4 regions of the Paenibacillus sp. JCM 18996 genome follow, and region 4 is predicted to be linked to each of the others. Evidence: riboswitches for the same ligand, from Rfam matches in the RefSeq annotation. Region 4 holds a riboswitch; each other region holds the start of a gene.
What was found. Region 4 has a riboswitch for cyclic di-AMP ahead of ACZ5N7_RS17730 (LysM peptidoglycan-binding domain-containing protein). Riboswitches for the same ligand answer to the same signal wherever they lie in the genome.
Positions count from the first base shown of each region.

Region 1: linked by a shared signal. The riboswitch ahead of ACZ5N7_RS04460 (C40 family peptidase) and the one ahead of ACZ5N7_RS17730 (LysM peptidoglycan-binding domain-containing protein) in region 4 are both predicted to bind cyclic di-AMP.
Region 2: linked by a shared signal. The riboswitch ahead of ACZ5N7_RS09335 (Na-translocating system protein MpsC family protein) and the one ahead of ACZ5N7_RS17730 (LysM peptidoglycan-binding domain-containing protein) in region 4 are both predicted to bind cyclic di-AMP.
Region 3: linked by a shared signal. The riboswitch ahead of ACZ5N7_RS13815 (ubiquitin-like domain-containing protein) and the one ahead of ACZ5N7_RS17730 (LysM peptidoglycan-binding domain-containing protein) in region 4 are both predicted to bind cyclic di-AMP.

Region 1 covers NZ_AP043884.1:912,822-917,556, reverse strand. The annotation lists gene ACZ5N7_RS04470 (ammonium transporter) at 1-681, shown strand, start outside; gene ACZ5N7_RS04465 (hypothetical protein) at 794-1,135, opposite strand; gene ACZ5N7_RS04460 (C40 family peptidase) at 1,271-2,128, opposite strand; cyclic di-AMP (ydaO/yuaA leader) riboswitch at 2,130-2,270, opposite strand; gene ACZ5N7_RS04455 (YwbE family protein) at 2,419-2,613, opposite strand; gene ACZ5N7_RS04450 (lipoate--protein ligase) at 2,661-3,668, opposite strand; gene odhB (2-oxoglutarate dehydrogenase complex dihydrolipoyllysine-residue succinyltransferase) at 3,932-4,735, opposite strand, start outside.
Region 2 covers NZ_AP043884.1:1,876,935-1,881,669, forward strand. The annotation lists gene melA (alpha-galactosidase) at 1-816, shown strand, start outside; cyclic di-AMP (ydaO/yuaA leader) riboswitch at 994-1,162, shown strand; gene ACZ5N7_RS09335 (Na-translocating system protein MpsC family protein) at 1,286-1,672, shown strand; gene msrA (peptide-methionine (S)-S-oxide reductase MsrA) at 1,764-2,741, opposite strand; gene ACZ5N7_RS09345 (L,D-transpeptidase) at 3,293-4,735, opposite strand, start outside.
Region 3 covers NZ_AP043884.1:2,805,124-2,809,858, forward strand. The annotation lists gene yabG (sporulation peptidase YabG) at 1-684, opposite strand, end outside; gene rsmA (16S rRNA (adenine(1518)-N(6)/adenine(1519)-N(6))-dimethyltransferase RsmA) at 761-1,657, opposite strand; gene rnmV (ribonuclease M5) at 1,654-2,202, opposite strand; gene ACZ5N7_RS13815 (ubiquitin-like domain-containing protein) at 2,303-3,484, opposite strand; cyclic di-AMP (ydaO/yuaA leader) riboswitch at 3,738-3,905, opposite strand; gene ACZ5N7_RS13820 (ABC transporter ATP-binding protein) at 4,187-4,735, shown strand, end outside.
Region 4 covers NZ_AP043884.1:3,610,197-3,614,931, reverse strand. The annotation lists gene ACZ5N7_RS17740 (S-layer homology domain-containing protein) at 1-1,053, opposite strand, end outside; gene ACZ5N7_RS17735 (phosphotransferase family protein) at 1,177-2,091, shown strand; cyclic di-AMP (ydaO/yuaA leader) riboswitch at 2,221-2,380, shown strand; gene ACZ5N7_RS17730 (LysM peptidoglycan-binding domain-containing protein) at 2,386-3,174, shown strand; gene ACZ5N7_RS17725 (MATE family efflux transporter) at 3,620-3,979, opposite strand.

The DNA of each region.
Region 1 (4,735 bases), 1.2 Mb from region 4:
TCGGTCGGCGCTTTTATTCTTTGGTTCGGCTGGTTCGGGTTTAACTCGGGAAGTACGCTTAGCGCCGCCAATTATTCTGTGGAGATCGGACATATCGCGGTGACCACGATGCTTGCCGCGGCTGCCGGTGCGGCTTCCTGCATTCTGTTCACTATGATGCGATATCAGAAATCCGACCCTCCGATGGTCATCAATGGCGCGCTGGCGGGACTAGTGGGAATTACGGCAGGTTGCGCCTATGTGTCAGAAGGGGTGGCTATCTTCATCGGCGCGGTGTGCGGAATCGTCATGATCTTCGCCACGGAATTCCTTGAAAGCAAAAGGATCGACGATCCGGTCGGTGCCTTCGCCGTGCACGGTGTCAGCGGAAGCATCGGTACTCTGGCTGTCGGGTTGTTTGCCATTCCGGAATGGACTTCCAAATTCAACCTCAGCGGCGCGGGCTTGTTCTACGGCGGCGGCTGGTCTCTGCTCGGCATTCAGGCTTTGGGACTCGCCATCGTCTGTGTGTGGGGCTTTTGCCTGACCTGGCTTGCGATGAAATTGATAAGCCTGCTCGTTCCGGTCCGTGTCAGCAGAGATGAGGAGCTGGTCGGACTCGATGTGGGCATCCACGGTGTTCCCGCCTACAGCGAGGAGCACGATTTTATTGCTGTACCGTCTATCATAGATAAAGAATAATCAGCTGGAACTCTATAATAATCGACTGCGCCCCAAACAACGAAAAAGCCGCTTATCCATTGGATAAACGGCTTTCACTGTCTTCCCCCATCTTATGGAGGAAGCACAACTGTTAGATCTCTTCATTCAATTGAGCTTTAAGCGACTCGATTTCCTGTCTCAGCTGCTTTACCGTCTCAAGCGGCTTCTTAACATAATGGATATACTCTACAGCCAAGTGATGATCCGGTTTTTTGCCTGTCAACAAACGCCTTAAACCTGACATGGATTGATAGCTTTGTTCTTCGCGAAGTCTTCTCTTTTCATAACGCTCAATGGCTTGCTCAATATCCAAGACCTGCTGCTCTTTCTGGGCGATAAGAGATTCCAAAAGGGAGAACACATCCGCATTTTTATCGGTATTTTTGGAAGAATCCATTGAAGGGAAAGAATCCGTTATAAGCGCAGTCAGCATGAGAGTTCACCTACCTGATTATGTTAACTATTTTCACACTGATTCTATTTTACCTCATTTTGCGGCTCTTGAAAAGGTTTATTAAAAAAAGCATTGGTTAAAAAAAAGACCGGAAAAAATTCCGGCCGTCTATATTCAGATAAAGCGTTTGGCGCCAATGTATCTGGATCCCCAATAACCGCTTTGCAGGCTGTCAATTTTAACACCGTCATCGGTGGCGGATATAAATTGATTGTTGCCTAAATAAATTCCGACGTGTGAAGGGACCTTAGCCTGGGCGAAGAATACCAGATCTCCGACCTTGGGCTGGGCGACGGGATTACCTGCGGTGTTCATGTCTCTGGATGTCCGGGGAAGCGATACGCCGTTCTTGCCATAAACATACTGGACAAAACCCGAGCAGTCGAATCCGTCAGGGCTCGTCCCACCATATTGGTAGGCAGTGCCGAGATACTGCTTGGACAACTCCACGATTCTTGTGGAGATTGCTTTCTCCACCACCTTGGACGGTGCCCACCATGCGGGTGCGTGGTATTTTCCGTCCTTACCGAGGATGGCAATATAGTTGGTTTGATCCCATTGGGTAGTAATTCCCAAGTTTTCGCTCACAAAGCGAAGGGGAACCATCACCCTGCCTTCCTGAAACAAAGCCTGCGTGCCAATGCTTACTTTCTCGCCGTTCACCGTGGCATAAGACTGTCCTGTCGTAATCACAATCTTTTTCTCTGGACTGCTTATCGTTACCGTCACCTGCTGACCATCCATCTGCCAATCCACATTGTAGCCCAATTCTTCCGAAATCAGACGAATCGGCGTCTGCAGATTCTGATTGCCGTCTATGAACGGCTGTGCATCAGGAAAAGACACGAGGTGATCGTTAATCTGTACCTTCACACTACTGTTCAATACAGCGGCTTCCGCCGAATGAGCGTGAAAAAGACCGGACAGCAAAAATGCGCCCGTTAACACAAGCGAGCTTGCCAAAACCTTCAACTGCTTTCCTCCTTGTAGCCTCCGAGGTTAGTTGGCGGGTTCGGGTAGAGGTTGCTCCCTGGTCTGGCCTGCGCCAAACGTTCACCCCAAAATAAGTCCCCCGTACCAATGATAGGACCATTGGATTCGGCATCTGTTTTGTTGCTGTTTTTTCAACTATTTCAATGTAACATATGATAAAAGAGGGTAAACACCCATTTTTCAACAAAATTGTGTCCAAATTAAGACAATAAGAAAGAGACCTCATATTGAAGTCTCTTGTCTTCTTCTTGCTTAGTGGCCTTCGTCCCTCAACTAAGTATTTCTTTGACTCTGCCTACCTGTCCATCTGTCAAACGAACCTTGATTCCATGGGGATGCGTGGGAGAATTCGTTAAGATGTCCTTGACGATTCCCTTGGTTAACGCACCTGTCCTCTGGTCTTTCTTCAAAACGATACTGACTTCCAGGCCTGGGCGGATATGGCTCCGGTTCTGACCGTTCATGCTGTCACCTTCTTCATCCTTAACTTATGAGATTCGCGGCAAGCGGGCTAACTATTCTTTAACATCAATAAATCCAGAAAAGACTCAGGCTCCAACCGGCCGAAATATGCCCGCAAATCGATGCCTGACAAGGCTTTTATCACCTCGGACTCTTCATAGCGCACACCTTTGAGCTGATCTTCAATATCCGAGATTTCCCCAGCACCAAAAAAATCGCCGTAAATTTTCAGATCGCTGATAAGGCCTTTCGATATATTCATCCGGACATCTATGGTTCCGACCGTTTCGAAACGCTTCTTGCTATGCAGAGTGCTCTCCGGAGATTTGCCGTAGTTCCAATCCCAGCTCCCATATCTCTCCTTCGACAGACGGCGGATCGCTTCCCAATCCGATTCCTCGAGCTGGACACGGGGCACATCCTGTGGCCACTTGCCGAAAATCGATTGCAGCAGTTCATTCCTGAATTCTTCAATCCTCATCGGCGCATCCAGAAATTCGCTTATGTTGGCCACTCTGCTGCGAATGGATTTTATGCCTTTGGATTGGATTTTTTCCGGGTGCACGTTGAGCGCCGACACGACATTTTCTATTTCGGAATCGAACAAAAGCGTACCGTGGCTGAACATCCGGCCCTTGGTGGTGAATTGGGCATTGCCGGATATTTTGCGCTCGCCGACCTGGATATCGTTTCTCCCAGTCAAATGTGCCTGGACACCAAGCTTCTTCAGCGCCTTGATCACCGGCTCCGCGAATTTCTGGAAGTTGTGGAACGACTCGCCGTCATCCTTTGTAATGAAGCTGAAATTCAGGTTTCCCAGATCATGGTACACCGCTCCGCCGCCGGATAACCTTCGGACTACATGGAGTCCATGCTTTTTGACATACTCGGAGTTGATTTCCTCCAACGTATTCTGGTTTTTTCCAATGATGATCGACGGTTCGTTGATATAAAAAAGCAGGTAGCTTGTGTCCATCGGCAAATTCTTCAAAGCATATTCTTCTATGGCAAGGTTGATTCTTGGATCGGTGATACCTTCATTGTCTATAAAAAGCAACATCTTCCCCTCCTGCCGCTCACTGTATTCTCATTTTAATCTAAAATAGTCCTGTACACAAAAATCGCTAAATCGTATGCAGAGAAGCAGATAAAAACAGCCCCGGCACGGCAGCAAGTCCGACCGAGGCTGTTTCATATTTGCACAGACTGCACCGCCGTCCGGGCTGTTTCTTGCCTGCACACTCGGCACCGCCCCTCGAAGCAGTTTCCTGCCAACACTTGCAGCTTCGACAGCTGCGAGCCTGACAAAACTGCCGGCCGTTACCCTTCGAGCAGCAATGTTTCCGGATCTTCGAGCAGCTCCTTGACGGTGACGAGGAAGCGGACCGCTTCGCTGCCGTCCACAATGCGATGGTCGTATGACAGAGCGATATACATCATCGGCCGGTTCTCCATCCGCTGCTCATCGATCGCCACAGGGCGCAGCTGGATTTTGTGCATGCCCAGAATACCTACCTGAGGGGCATTCAGAATCGGCGTCGATAAAAGGGATCCGAATACACCGCCGTTCGTTATGGTGAAGGTACCTCCCTGCAGATCGGACAGCGCCAGCGTATTGGAGCGCGCTTTGGAAGCGAGCTCCCCTATTTGTCTCTCAATCTCTGCAAAGCTCAGCCGGTCGGCGTCGCGGACAACCGGTACAACCAGGCCTTCTTTCGCAGATACCGCAATTCCGATATCGTAATATTTCTTCGCCAGGATTTGATCCCCGGAAATCTCGGCATTAAGCAGCGGAAACGCCTTTAATGCGCCGACAACGGCTTTAGTAAAGAAAGACATGAATCCCAAGCCCACATCATGCTTCTCTACGAAAGCTTGCTTACGGCGTTTGCGCACATCCAGAATAGCCGTCATATCCACTTCGTTGAACGTGGTTAACATGGCCGCGGTATGCTGGGCTTCGACCAAACGGCTCGCGATCGTCTGGCGGCGGCGGGACATCCGGATGACTTCAACCGGCTTCCCGGGGTCGATGGCTGCCCCTTCGCCAGGCGCTTTTTGCGGTACCGCGGATTGCGGTCTGCTCACTGCCTGTCCAATGTTTGCCGGCTTCGCAGCCTGCCC
Region 2 (4,735 bases), 1.7 Mb from region 4:
GGAGTGAAAACAGTCGGACTCTGCCACAGCGTGCAGGGATGCATCCCGCATCTGTTCAAAAGCCTCGAAATGGACACCGAAGGAGTGCAGGCCAAAATCGCCGGAATCAACCACATGGCCTGGCTGCTGGAAGTAACCAGGGAAGGCCGGGACCTGTATCCCGAGATCAAGCGCAGAGCCGCCGAGAGACAGAAAGAAAAGCACGACGACATGGTGCGCTACGAGATGATGTTCCGCTTCGGCTACTACGTGACCGAGTCTTCCGAGCACAATGCGGAATATCACCCGTACTTCATCAAAAGAAATTATCCGGAGTTGATCGACCGCTTCAATATTCCGCTCGACGAGTATCCGCGCCGCTGTGTCCGCCAGATCGACCGCTGGAAGACAATGAGGGAAGAGATGGTGAACAACAAGAATCTCGAACATACGCGTTCCAAAGAGTACGCTTCTTATATGTTCGAGGCAATGGAAACCAACGAGCCGTTCCGCATCGGCGGCAACGTGATGAACACCGGACTGATCACCAACCTGCCGAAGGAAGCCTGCGTGGAGGTAACCTGCCTGGTGGACAAGAACGGCGTCACTCCGACTTATGTGGGAGATCTGCCCCCTCAGCTGGCCGCGTTGAACCGTACCAATATCAACACCCAGCTGCTGACCATCGAAGCGGCAATGACGCTGAAGAAAGAGCACATCTACCATGCGGCGCTGCTAGACCCTCACACAGCCGCCGAGCTGTCGATTGACGACATCGTGGCCATGTGCGACGAGCTGATTGAAGCCCATGGCTCTTGGCTGCCCAAATACCAATAATCTGTGTAAACGACAGATTTCGAGAGTATATGGCAGATACCTTGAATAAAATATCATTATTTTCGCCAATAATCTTCAAATATTCGCTGTAAACGGTCATATTAGCGGTTTGACATGGTTTCAGGAGTGCCTTTTGTAGTTTATAATAGATGTACAGCACTTTATCTGTTTAAGTGAACTTTTAAATCGCTGAATTCTCATTTTCGAATGAGAAGCGGGGGAACCAATCGGAGCTGCCGGCGCGCCGGCAATTCCAGGGGTGAATCCACAGGAAGGCTTCTTTGGTAGGGTGACTCTCACGCCCGAATCCGTCAGCTAACCTCGCAAGCGTATAGGGAGAGGCAACAACTATCGTGCAATGCACGGCTTCCGCCGTGTGGGAAGAAGTCCACGAATAGAGTTCCCTCTATTTCGACGGGCTTCTTTTGTTGTCTCCCGCAAAACATTGCCGAATAGGAGTGAAAGCACAATGTTAACCGATGCAAGAGCCGCTATGAAGCAGTCGATCAGCGAATGGTATAAGCACTACGAAACGGAAATGCTCGGCAGCAGTTCGGAGCGGACCGAAATTCATATCGTCAAGAATAAAATCCTGATTATCTCTCAGGGAACTCCGGTGGAAGAAACCTTTGCCTTCGCAGGTGCGCCCGACGTGGAGCCGACCCAGACAGGCGAAGGCGAAACGGACGAGGCGGGCGGCGATTTGATGAAGAAAGCCCTTTCCTTCGTTACGCGCTGCGAGGTGGTTTCCTCTTTTACCGCTGTTTGCGAGGTGACAGGCGAGAAGACGGAGCTGTACACCCTCGACTGCAACCTTGAGAACATCCTGGAGACGCCGCACCAGTTAGGCGACTAACCCGATTTCCATGTTCGCCTCTTTTGAAACAAGCAAGCAAAACAGGATGTTTTGCTTGCTTGTTTTATTTTGTGAGTTATTGTATTTGTTTCTATTTGTCAAACAGCGTTAAATACTCTCCGTAGCCTTCCCGCTCCAGCTCTTCCCTGGGAATGAACCTCAGTGCAGCGGAGTTGATGCAGTAACGCAGGCCTCCCGTTTCGCGCGGACCGTCGTTGAAGACATGACCCAGGTGGGAATCCGCCTGTTTGCTGCGTACTTCCGTCCGCACCATGGAATGGCTCAAATCGGATTTCTCGATCACTTGGCTCTGATGCATCGGCTTCGTGAAGCTCGGCCAGCCGCACGCGGAGTCGAACTTATCCATGGAGCTGAACAAAGGCTCGCCGGATACGATATCCACATATATGCCCTCCCGATGGTCATCCCAGAATTCATTGCGGAACGGAGGCTCCGTGCCGTTGTTCTGCGTGACGTGATACTGCAGCTCAGTCAGCCTTGACTTCAGTTCATCCGGGTTTTTGGTGAATTTCCAGTGTTTGTCGATGAAGGCGTCGCGGCCCGAGCCTTTACGGTACATTTTATACCTCATCGGGTTTTTGTGATGATAGTCCTGATGATAATCCTCGGCCGGATAGAATTCCGCTGCGGGAACGATCTGCGTGGCGATCGGACGGTCAAATCGGCCGCTTTCCTCCAGCTCTTTTTTGCTGGCCTCCGCCTGTTCCTTCTGCGCCTCGTTATGATAAAAAATCGCCGTACGGTACGACTCGCCCCGGTCAAAGAACTGCCCGCCCGCGTCGGTCGGGTCGATCTGCTGCCAGAAAATCGACAGCAGCTTTGAATAAGGGAAAATGCCCGGGTCGAATGTGATTTGAACCGCCTCGGCATGCCCCGTAGTCTCCGAGCATACTTCCTCGTACGTCGGATTCGGCTTGTGCCCGCCTGTATAACCGGATACCACTTTTATTATGCCGGGAAGTTCCTCGAACGGCGTGACCATACACCAGAAGCAGCCCCCTGCAAAAGTCGCGAGTTCATATTTTGATTCCATTTGCTCTGCGCTCATGCGATCACTCTCCTTTACCTAACAGCATACCAGAATCGCCGCGCAAAATAAAAATCCCGCCCTCCGGATCCGGTTTAAGATCAGATCGTCATAATGGCTCTCCGGCAGTAATCATTGAAATACCTTTTCAATTCCAAGAAAGTCCTATCGAATTCAGCACGTTGAACGAGTTCCAACCGCACAGGAAGCTGAACGCTTAAGATCCCTGCATCACTGCAGGTTTAAGCAAAAACCAAGCGGCTCCCCCATTTAAACGGGAAGAAGCCGCTGTTGAAAGTTGTAATAGTCGGCTCCGAATTTACCGGCATTGGCCCCGGCCGTACCGCTATGCTAAATGCACGTTACGCACCAACCTCAAGAACGCTTCGATCAGAAGCTTCTTTTATAGTCCATAATCCGTCGGTACATCCTTCTGTCTTTGAGCTTAAGGAAGTAGGAAATGCCTGTGTAGGCATTGATTGATGAAAAAAGAAAGAAATATGCAAGCCGATGAACGCAAAAAAACCTTGATTACTCAAGAGTAAGTCACGTAAAAATCCGCTTTCAATTGTTTATCCCAACCAATAAAAAACGGATTTGGCAGCGGTTTCATTCTTGTTCGGCTTTTGGTTGGAAATAAGTCTGTCGACATTCAATGCAACAATATTCTCATATGCCGGCGGGAAGCCCTGCACGATTTGAACGGGAGCCCCTTTCGGAACGAGTGGAAATATTTCCGTGATATCCCGATTGGATAACCTGACACAGCCCAGCGATTTATTCGCCGCTATCGACGATGGGTCATTTGTACCGTGAATCGCGTATTGGCCCATGCCCAGACCCGCTTCACCATAAACATTCGGCTGACTGCCCGTCGGCTTGATCACCCGCTCCCGTATCGTAAAATCCCCTTCCGGCGTCGCATCCTGGTTACCGAGCCCCACCGGTTTGCTTGCAATAACGGTGGACCCGCTCACCAACTTCAAGGTGTAGTCTTGCTTCGAGACTATGATTTTTACAGGTTCATAGGGAATTTGCTTCGCCTGCTGCTCGTCCACGCTGTTCGGATAGAACATATCCTCAACCTGTCCTGCGCTCGGATGGAACACCCATCCCCCCTTGCCGTCAAAACTGGCTGCAACATGGTTATCCCCCGTCACTGCCTCGCCAGGAATGATGCTTAAATAATTATCGGGGTAATCGGCTGTGAGGGACTCTATGCTGGTAGGGGGAGAACCCTTCTCCTGTATGTATGACTGAAGCGCCGTTCTCACCAGATTTACCGCCACCTGATTAAGTGGAGTCGAGACAGCGCTTTGCTTGCTGACATCGCGATTTATGAACCGGATCCTCACCGACGGGTCGATGGAAGCGTTATACTCAGCTTGTACGAAAGCCGATTGTTTTAGAGCTTCGCTGGTTAAAGGAATCGTTCTGCCCAGCAGCGACCGGTCCGAGGTCATGATGCCGAAAAGCTGAATATTGCGTCCCGGCTGATTGCTTGCCATCTCCATCGCTTTGCCGTATAGTGTCTTTTCTATTTTCTCGACTGCCTCGTTGTAGGGGAGATAGATCACAAAAGAGACATCAACCGTCTCGTAAACCACTTCCTTTCCAACCGGCCAATGTCTGGCTTTGGACACAACGGCTTTTACCGTATCCATGTTCAACAATAAAATGAGAAGCACCAGATTGGCGGCAAGGAGGATGAGCAGAAGCCATTTAACCCAGCCTGAGACTTTCCTTTGCGGAGCCATCATGTGCAGCTGCTGTTGTCCCGCTTGACTTAGGCCTCTCAAGTTTCTTGCCGCTTGTCTCGCTTTCATTGCATAGGGAGAAGTGATCGTTCCGGCTGCCTCCTGGTAATGAAACAGCGCCTTGGCCAAAGCACCGTCTTTCTCGTATTTCCTGGCAAGCATGTAATGTGCTTCAGGGGATTTGGGATCAGAGTAGCGCAGCATTTTCTCATAAAATAAAGGGTCGCTCGAATTCAGGTAAAGATTTTTGCGAATATG
Region 3 (4,735 bases), 810 kb from region 4:
CGCATGGATCAGGATTCGGGCGGGGGAACTGGCAAAGTTGGCGCCCGCTTCCACCAAGGCCTCAAAGTGGGATTGGCAGGCACCCGCGATCACGGTCAGGGAATCCAGATTCCTGTCGTACTGGCGTGCCACCTTTACAGCATTCACAAAATTATGGGAATTTTTATAGGAATTGAGACTGTTTACATCTCTCCGATGCTTAATGATCCCGTCATGTCCTGTGATCACCACGATATCGGGAAGAACCTCCGGCAGCAGCGTGTAGAGCGCTTCCGCCATACCGGTCTCCGCCACGTAGTAGCCTTTCGCGGGAATTCGCAGCTGTTTGTAAAGACTCATGCATTTCTGCAGATAGGAAGGATCACCGTCCAGATGGAGCACTTTTCCCGGCAGTTCGAAGTATCCCTTGTCCTCGACCCCAGGATTTCTGGACATCGCCTTTTTCAGAATGGACGTTCTATAGTCCTCCATTTTGTGCATGGACTGAACGACTTGGGGCTGGGTTCGAATGGTGCGGGTCCAAAAGTATCTAGCGTCTGTCAACGTTAAATCTTGGACAGGAGAGTCCGCCAACAGCCGATACTCCACTCCTCTTAAGGTAGCCCACGCGCCTGTGATTGACTCGATTTTGAAAATGATGTCACCGCCGTAAGATCTTCTTGTGACCAGGTCTCCTAGATTCATAAGCTTAATCCCCTCCGATGTATCATATGCGCGAGGGTGGGCTTTTGGTGTGAATAAATTCGCGGATAAAGCGACGCTATCTTATCGAGGCCAGCATCGCGTTACTAAGGCACGCATACTCCTCGATACTGAGCGTTTCGCCACGCCGGGATGGATCGATCCCGCATGCGGACAGAACGGCCTGAAGCTCGTCCTTGCGCTCTTTCCCATACAAACCTGAGACCAGGTTGTTCCACAGCGTCTTGCGCCGCTGGGCAAAGCTGGCTTGAATCACTTTGAAAAAGTGTTCTTCGTCCGTGAGCTGCACCGGAGGAGATTTTCTTACCCGCAGCCTTATTACAGCTGAATCCACGTTAGGCTGTGGGATGAATACCGTGCGGGGCACGATCGTCACGATCTCGGGCTCGCAATAGAATTGGACGGCGATGCTCAAGCTCCCATAATCCTTGCCCCCCGGCTTCGCCGCCATCCGTTCGGCGACTTCCTTCTGGATCATGACGACGATATTGTCCAGAGGCAGCTTTTCCTCAAGCAGCTTCATAATAATCGGCGTAGTAATATAATAAGGCAGGTTGGCCACCACACTGACGCCCTGAACATCCCGGAAATGCTGCCGGAACAGCCCATGCAGATCAAGCTTGAGCACATCCCCATGGATTACGCTTGCATGCGGGTAAGGGTCCAATGTCTCGGCGAGGATGGGAATCAGCCTCTGATCGATTTCTACAGCGGCCACCTTTCCCGCGATTTTGGCTAACTGCTGTGTGAGCGCGCCAATGCCCGGACCGATTTCCAACGCCCCTTTGCTCTTGTCCAGCCCGGCGGCTCCGACAATTTTATTTAATATCTTGTAATCGATAAGAAAATTCTGTCCAAGGCTTTTCTTTAGCGTAAAATCGTATTTTCGGATCAATTCCTTCGTCCGTTTCGGAGATGCAATATCTTCAGAAGAAAAAAAATCATTCATCGTCATGGATTAACCTCTTCATCTAGTTGGGTTAAGGCCGCTTCGAATTCTTCCCTGGTGATTTGAAACATTCGGCAGCGGTTGAAAAATTGTTTACCGTTAGCATACCCTATTCCGAGCGCGTTGCCTACGGCCAACCGGCGGGAAGAAGCCCGGGGATGCACAATGAGCCCCGCTTCCAGGAGATCGTCCCAAGTAATCCGCGATTCGGCGCCGGCATAATCGGTCCTCACCTTGCTGAGCGCTTCCCGGATGGCTTCCGGAGCCGCGTTCTCCACACCGATATCGCCTTTCAGTGTAGCTTCTTCTTGCCTCAGAAAAGCGTGCTTGCAGCCGGGGACGTGCTGAGTGATGATTTTCCTTATTCTTTCCCCCGCATGATCGGGATCCGTAAACACGATCACACCCCTGCGGCGGTGGGCGAGCGCGATGCGATTCAATATCGCCGTATTAATCGCGGACCCTCCGGTTTCAATCGTTTCCGCCTCGACCGCCCTACGGATGGCAGCGGTGTCGTCCTTGCCTTCTACTACAATAATTTCTTTAATCATTATCCGTTTCTCATCCTTTATACAGAAAAAGAAGAGGCCGCAACCTCTTCTTCACATTATACCTAGATTATATTTAAAATAGCACAATATGAATATTCAATCAATTCCCTACAGGCTTGTTGGGTCCGATCACATAAACAGTAAAGCCGCTTTTCCGGCCGAACCGGTTGGCGTAATCTTCACTGTCGAAATAAACGTCGATGATCTTTCCTTTCACGGCACTGCCGGTATCCTCCGCCCTGCGGAAACCGAGACCCTCAATGTAAACCCACCATCCAAGCGGTACCACGCTCGGATCTACGGCAATCGTCCTGCCTTCGGTTACGCGGGTTCCGGTTGCGGTCATCCCATATTGGGGGTTGCTGCTGGATTTGCCGGTTGAACTGACGCCTGCCGCATAAGCGGTCAAGGACACGTTATTCAACACCTGCTTATAACCGAAATTCATACCGCTTTTGCTGACTACCTGCGTATCGGCAGGGGCGCTGGCCGGAGCAGAAGCCGGAGCAGCTGCCGGGACGGCCGTAACGGCTGCGGTTACCACGGGATTCTTCGTACCCACCGCAACAATCCTGTCCTCACTTGGCGCAGCAACAGACTCATCCACAATCGTTTCCGAGACCAGCTCGCCGTCCTCAAATACTTTTTCTTTCTGCTTGACCAGAACTCCCTGCTTGCCTTCTTGAACGACCTGCTCCTTGCCTTTAAGCAAATTGTTGTCGTTCTGCTGAATAACTCCGAAGTATATAGGCACATTCTCCTGTTCGGTCTCTTTCTTGACGCGAATGATTCTGACATCCGATGTATCCGATAATTTCGTTTCCGGGGAAGGAACGACCTTGTCGTCTTTCCCAAGTGCTATATGTAAGTTTCTCAAAGCACTCTCTACCGTTGTACCGGTGGTGTAAACCGTTGTCGTCTTTCCATCAGCTGTCAATTGGACTGGTTTTCCACGATCAATTGTTATTCTCTGTCCGTCTTGAATCTTCCCATTCAGAGGAATATTAACAAGATCATGCTCCCCAATCGATATGGCTTGTTCATCCAGTAGGCGTTGCAGGACAAGCTGCTTGGTTTTTACTACCTGCTCTTGTCCGTTCACCACCACGGATACGCTTTTGGTAGCCGTACCGTATAACATCACCAAGAACATGAAAGTCATAGCGCAAGAGATAATTGATATCGTTGATATCAAACGCAAGTTTTCATGCTTCCATCGCAATGCGAAGGATAGGTTGGATGATCGCTCTTCATGGGTTTGCCGGTTGTCTAAAGCTCCCACTTCTTCGGTCCTCCTTGTAAGCCTCGCCGTCGTGTAGTGCATGATTAATTTTGACGTGACTGTGGTATTTTACTTACATCCCAACATTGGCTTCATACTTCTTCGTTCGAGCCGGGAGTCGTCCACCTCCTTTGAACAATGTATGAGCTGCAGTTCTCTAATATCCATATTTCCGGGCAACAAAAAAAGCCAAAAGAGAAGAGGACTTCTCTCGTGGCTTTTCCAATCAATCAGAAACAGTACACGATGTTAAGTTACCTCTCTCTGCACGCTTACGAGGTTAGCTGACGGATTCGGACGTGAGAGTCGCCCTACCTGGGCAAGCGGTGCTTGCCTTAGGATTCACCCCTGATACCATGAACATGGTACCATGACTTGGTTCCCCCGTTTCCCCAAAAGGGAAACTCAGCGATACGGAAATATGATAAGATGTATTAAGTTATCATGAAAGCTATGATACGCTGTAAATTATGACATGTAAAGTCTGGAAATTTTCTAAAAATGGTCAAAAAAAGATAAATTCCAATCAAATACTGCTTTTTACCGAATAAAAACAGGTTATTTCTTTGTATTAGGTTTAGTTTTCTTGTTTTTCTCGACATATCGCAAAAAGCATGACTTTTTTATCATTTTTTTGCCCTATATGGGCATAAAAACCCACACATATTTTACATAATTTCCCTTAAAAGAGAGGTGCTCGTTTTGGAAACTTCACTCAAAGTGGACGGGCTTTTCGGCGGCTATCTGCCCCGGAAGCCTTATCTGCGTGAAATCAGTTTTTCTCTTCGTCCGGGCGAAATGATGGGCCTGATCGGCTTAAACGGCGCGGGAAAAAGCACAACGATCAAACATATTCTCGGACTTCTTAAGCCGCAGCAGGGAACGATTACCATCAGCGGCCTTAAGCTGGAGGAATCTCCTCTACGTTACCGCAGCCTGTACGCTTATGTGCCGGAATCCCCCGAATTGTATGAGGATCTGACTCTCCGCGAGCATCTGGAGTTGACCGCGAGGGCTTACGGCATTCCCGAACCCTTGTTCCGCGAACGGATGGATTTTCTGCTTGAGGAATTTCAAATGGCCGACAAGACCGAAAGCTTTTCGTTCCAGATGTCCAAGGGGATGAGGCAGAAGGTAATGATCATGAACGCTTTTCTCATTGAACCCCAGCTTTATATCATCGACGAGCCATTCCTCGGCCTTGATCCGCTGGCCATCCGATCCCTGCTGGAATTGATGGTGAAATTCAAA
Region 4 (4,735 bases):
CACTTCTTTGACGAAAGTGTCTACCGTATCTCTCCATAAGCCCAGCATCCTGTCTGTGTCCTGCTGCCACACAGGCAAAATGTACGGCTCTACGTCCAGACAGATTCCTTTAAGCTGCCGGTTGACCGCAGCGCCTGCATTATAGGTTTTAACCCAGTCGACAAGCTTGTCCATTTTATTCCGGTTCTCCGGCAAAATCCAGTCGGGCGCTCCGCCCAAAGCGTGGACTTCCATGCCAAGCGTGCCGGCTTCCTCGATAAAGCTGCCGTAATCCTGCGGGGCAACATCCGGATCCATCTGCAGGTAAACGAGATTGACGCCGTTTTTATGAAGAAACTGAAACACTTCGGCTTTATTATTCAGAAGCTGGCCGGTATTCCATAAATAAGTGGCTTTATACATCGGTTTCTCTTGAGTGAGGTATGTCTTCACATACCCTGGCATCTCCTTCATCGCCAAATCAAGCAGCGCAGCCATTTCTTGACGGCTCATCGGTTCCTTGGGACGGTAGGACCATACGCCGGAAGCCATCTTAACGTCCGCTCCGTACCATTTATGGGAAATCACGCTGCTGACCGCTTCCAGCGCCCAGGTGTCGGGCTTTTCCTTAAAGCTCGAGCTTGTGTCGGGATACAGCCCTTGTTTACGGGCATATCTCCAGACCATGGCGGCGGCCTCCTGCCTGGTGACGGGTTGATCCGGCAAAAATGCCGTTTCCGTTGCACCGTCCACGATACCCGCTTCATAAGCGGCACGTATATACACAGAGCCCCAATGGCCCCCGATATCCGTAAACGGAACCCGGCCCCCATTGTCGTTCAACCGAAAAGCACCCGCCGCAAATTTGGCAAACTGCGCCCGGCTCATGGCCTGTTCGGGACCGAATAACCCGTCAGCAATGCCGTCCGCGATCCCCAGCTTCTTTAACTCTTCAATATAGGGAAGATAAGGACTTGTTCCCGGTATGTCCGTAAAATCCGCAGCAGACGCAATTACATTTGACCAGATGAACGCATTAATGACGACACACAAAATGATGGAGATTTTTTTCATTCCAGTTCCTTTCCCTGCCACATTTTTAACCGATACCAATTATAATCCATAATTAACGAATAAACCCATGGTAATATCGACCAAAAAAACGTCCTTAGGACAAGAGCGGGAGGCTGATGGAGGATGAGTACGTTTAAACCGGAAATGAATATCAGCACGGCGGAAGCTTTTTTGCAAAAGCTTTTGAACGGGCCGGTTTCCCGTCTCCATCCGATCGAAGGAGGGGAATTGAGCAAAGTTTTCAGCTACAGCCATCAAGACAAGGAATTCGTCATCCATTTTAACGGCAGCGGGGAAGGCTTTGAGAAAGAGCGGTATATACATGAAACGTTCTCATCACAGGGCATACCGGTTCCGAAGGTGCTGGAGGTCGGCAGGGCGGGCGAATTATACTTTTCCATTGCGGAAAAAGCTCCTGGACGGTCGATCGTCAGCTGCCCGCAAAATGAAGTGAAGGAGATTCTGCCCGACCTGGTAAAACAATTCTCTGCAATCAACCGGGTCTCCCTGGGCAAGTCCAAAGGTTACGGGTGGATCCAGCCCTCGGGAGACGGAGTTTATGGCAGCTGGCTGGAATTTCTCGAGTCTTTTTTTCTGAAAGAGCAATCCGGTTTTTGGGAAGGTTGGTATTCGCTGTTTGAGCATAGTTTCCTGGAGCGGGATGTATTCGAGCACTTGTATGCCATCATGATGGACCTCGCCAAATGTTCGCCCGGAGAACGCTATCTCGTGCACGGAGATTTCCACTTGGGGAACATGCTGACGGACGGGCGCACCGTGACCGGCATCGTCGACTGGGAAATGGCCATGTACGGAGACTTTGTGTTCGATTTGGCCACACAGCATCTATGGACCCCTCAGCTGCAAATTCCTCAAATGGTGCGCGATGTTTGGACGAGCGAGGGGCGCGAGATTCCCAAATTCGAAGAAAGGCTGCGATGTGCCCTGCTCTTCAAAGGATTGGACGGCCTCAGGTTCTACGCCAAGAAAGGCGACCGCAATGCCTACGGCATGGTAAAAAGCGAGCTGCTGCGCTGACGGACTGAATACCTGCGGCAATGCAAGCTGATGGCTGAAACAACCCCCTTATTACCCAATAAAACGCAGGCTTAAACATTTTACCAATAATTACATATTCATCAAAAAAGAAAGGTATGGTACGATAAATCTCGAAAAATGCCAAAACTTTGGAAGGATTTCCATGTTTCCAAAGTGCGGGGGAGAGCTTCATGACGCAGCCGCGTCTTTGGGGTGAATCGCTTTAGCGAAGGGATGTATCCTCATCCCAAACCCGACAACTAACCTCGCAGGCCCATTAAAAGGAGGAGCAACATGAAACGGTTCACCAGGAAAACTTTTTTTACTCTGGCATTAGGTCTATCGATCGCAAGCATTGCGACACCCGCATTCGCAGCAACTTACCAGGTTCAGCCCGACGATACTATGTGGAAAATTGCAACAGCCAAAAATATTCCGCTGGAGTCGATACAAAAGGCTAATCCGGGAGTAGATCCATTGAACCTGCAGACAGGGCAAACCCTGAACCTTCCCGATGTCCGCTACACGATTCAGGAGGGAGATACGTACTGGATTATTGCGAACAAGCTGAAGCTTCCTTTAAAAGAGCTGATGGCCGCCAATCCGAAACTCGATCCTCTGAATTTATACCCCGGCTTAGTGTTGACCCTGCCTTCCGCAGCCCCCGTTAAGGCGAACACTGTTCAGGCCAGTCAAGCATCAACGTCCGCAAATATCATTTCGGCATCTGCGAATACCGTGAATGTTTCCGGACAAGCCCTGCCTTATAAGAAGATTATGTCGATGACGGCCTCCGCTTATTCGGATTCCCCTGAAGAGAACGGATGGGGAGCTGTCGATTATTATGGCAACCCGCTGAAGCTGGGAACCATTGCTGTCGATCCTGCCGTCATCCCGATGGGATCCAAAGTTTTTATTACCGGCTATAACTTCAAAAACTTGCCTGACGGCGGGCTGGTTGCCTACGCTACGGATCAGGGAAGCGCGATTAAAGGAAACCGCATTGATATTTTCATTCCCGGTCATAGAGATATGGTAGCCAATTTTGGTTTCCAGGACGTGCAGCTGTATGTGCTGCAGTAAATAACAAAAGAGTGTTCCGGCTTTGTGGCCGGCGCGCTCTTTTTTTCTTCGATGGAAAGGATTTAGACAAATACCGAGATTGGATAGCTATTAGGAAATCCGTATTTTCTCTTGCAATAAGGAAAATTATAGTTTATTTTTCAAGTAGTTCCAATTATAAACGATTTAAAAGAGCGATTGCAATTGGAATGGGAGGCATGCAGATAAATTAGACAAATTTAGAATTTCAACTCACTTTGGAACAGGCTCAGCTGGAGTTGGATTATTCTTACACCGTTTAGCTAATGCCGAACAAAAGATAGGTAACTTTAATTTCACATTGGATAGTATCTTATTAAAGTCCCCATGGAATCCTAGACAAAACTGACTCATTTAAGGGCTTACAGCAGCCACTACATTTCTACTAGTGTACTTTTCGCATGAAATTCATCAGGGGAGATTATCACTATCCTTTGATCGATAATCCAGATTCCATATTATTAACCAGTATTTTCTTTTCCCACACACGGCTCTTCCAACGGATGGCCAGGAGAATCGCCCTGCACCATTCATCGATTGCCATTGTCCACCACAATCCAGTGAGTCCCATATGGAATCGTAGGCAAAGCAGGTATGCCAGAGGTATACCTAATAAGAACGGGAAGATGATTGCCATCAATGCTGAAAATCGGACATCGCCCGATGCTTTTAACGACTGTGTAATGATCAGATTAAAGGTACGTCCTGGTTCGAGAATGATACAAATGAACAAAAGGGTAGTACCCATATTAATTATCTCGGTATTATCTGTAAAAATTCCAAACAAAAACTGTCCCGAAACTGCTGTTTTGTATTAAAACTATGTTCCTGTTCACCCCCAATTAAGAAAAAGGGTATCTCTCGGATACCGCTTCTGGTGTAGTGACTGTGCATACTCGCTGTGCGACAGCCTTCCGACGCATCTTCACCGTCGCTGCTCGCCAGCCCTCCAACAGATCATTACGCTAGTTGCACGCAAGCCCTTAGACGCATCAGTGTCGCTGGCTGGGCGCCAGCCCTCCGACACATCATCATCACCGCTCGCTGCACGCCAGCCTTCTGACACGTCTAACCGCTCGCTGCGCCTGGACTGTAATAGCAGCTATGCCGGCATAGCTATCCACCTGTTTCTTCCAATGCGCTTAAGAATACGCCTCCAAGTCTTTCCTATCATTAGCCTTTCCCCCTTCCCTAACTAAGTTTGACACCTTCGATACGTACAATGATAGTCAGATTATGTAAAATAAACTGTAGGATCAAATAAAGTTATTGTAAAAATGGCAGTCGCCCAATGAGAAAACTCTAGTCTGGTACTAACAGCTGCAATTTGCAATATGATACTGATTATCCTCGCGATCCTCGGTGTGTTTCCATATTGCTCTTGACTGTGGCGTGGATCAAGGTCACATAGATCCTCATTGGTATTGTGTTTCTGCTGTATATGGGCGCAGTCACTTGGGGGATCCCTGCTCCCGCCACCTCTTCCGAACGGAAGCCTTGATTATGTGGACCAGCGGGGTCTATGAAACAATAATAAAAGTGG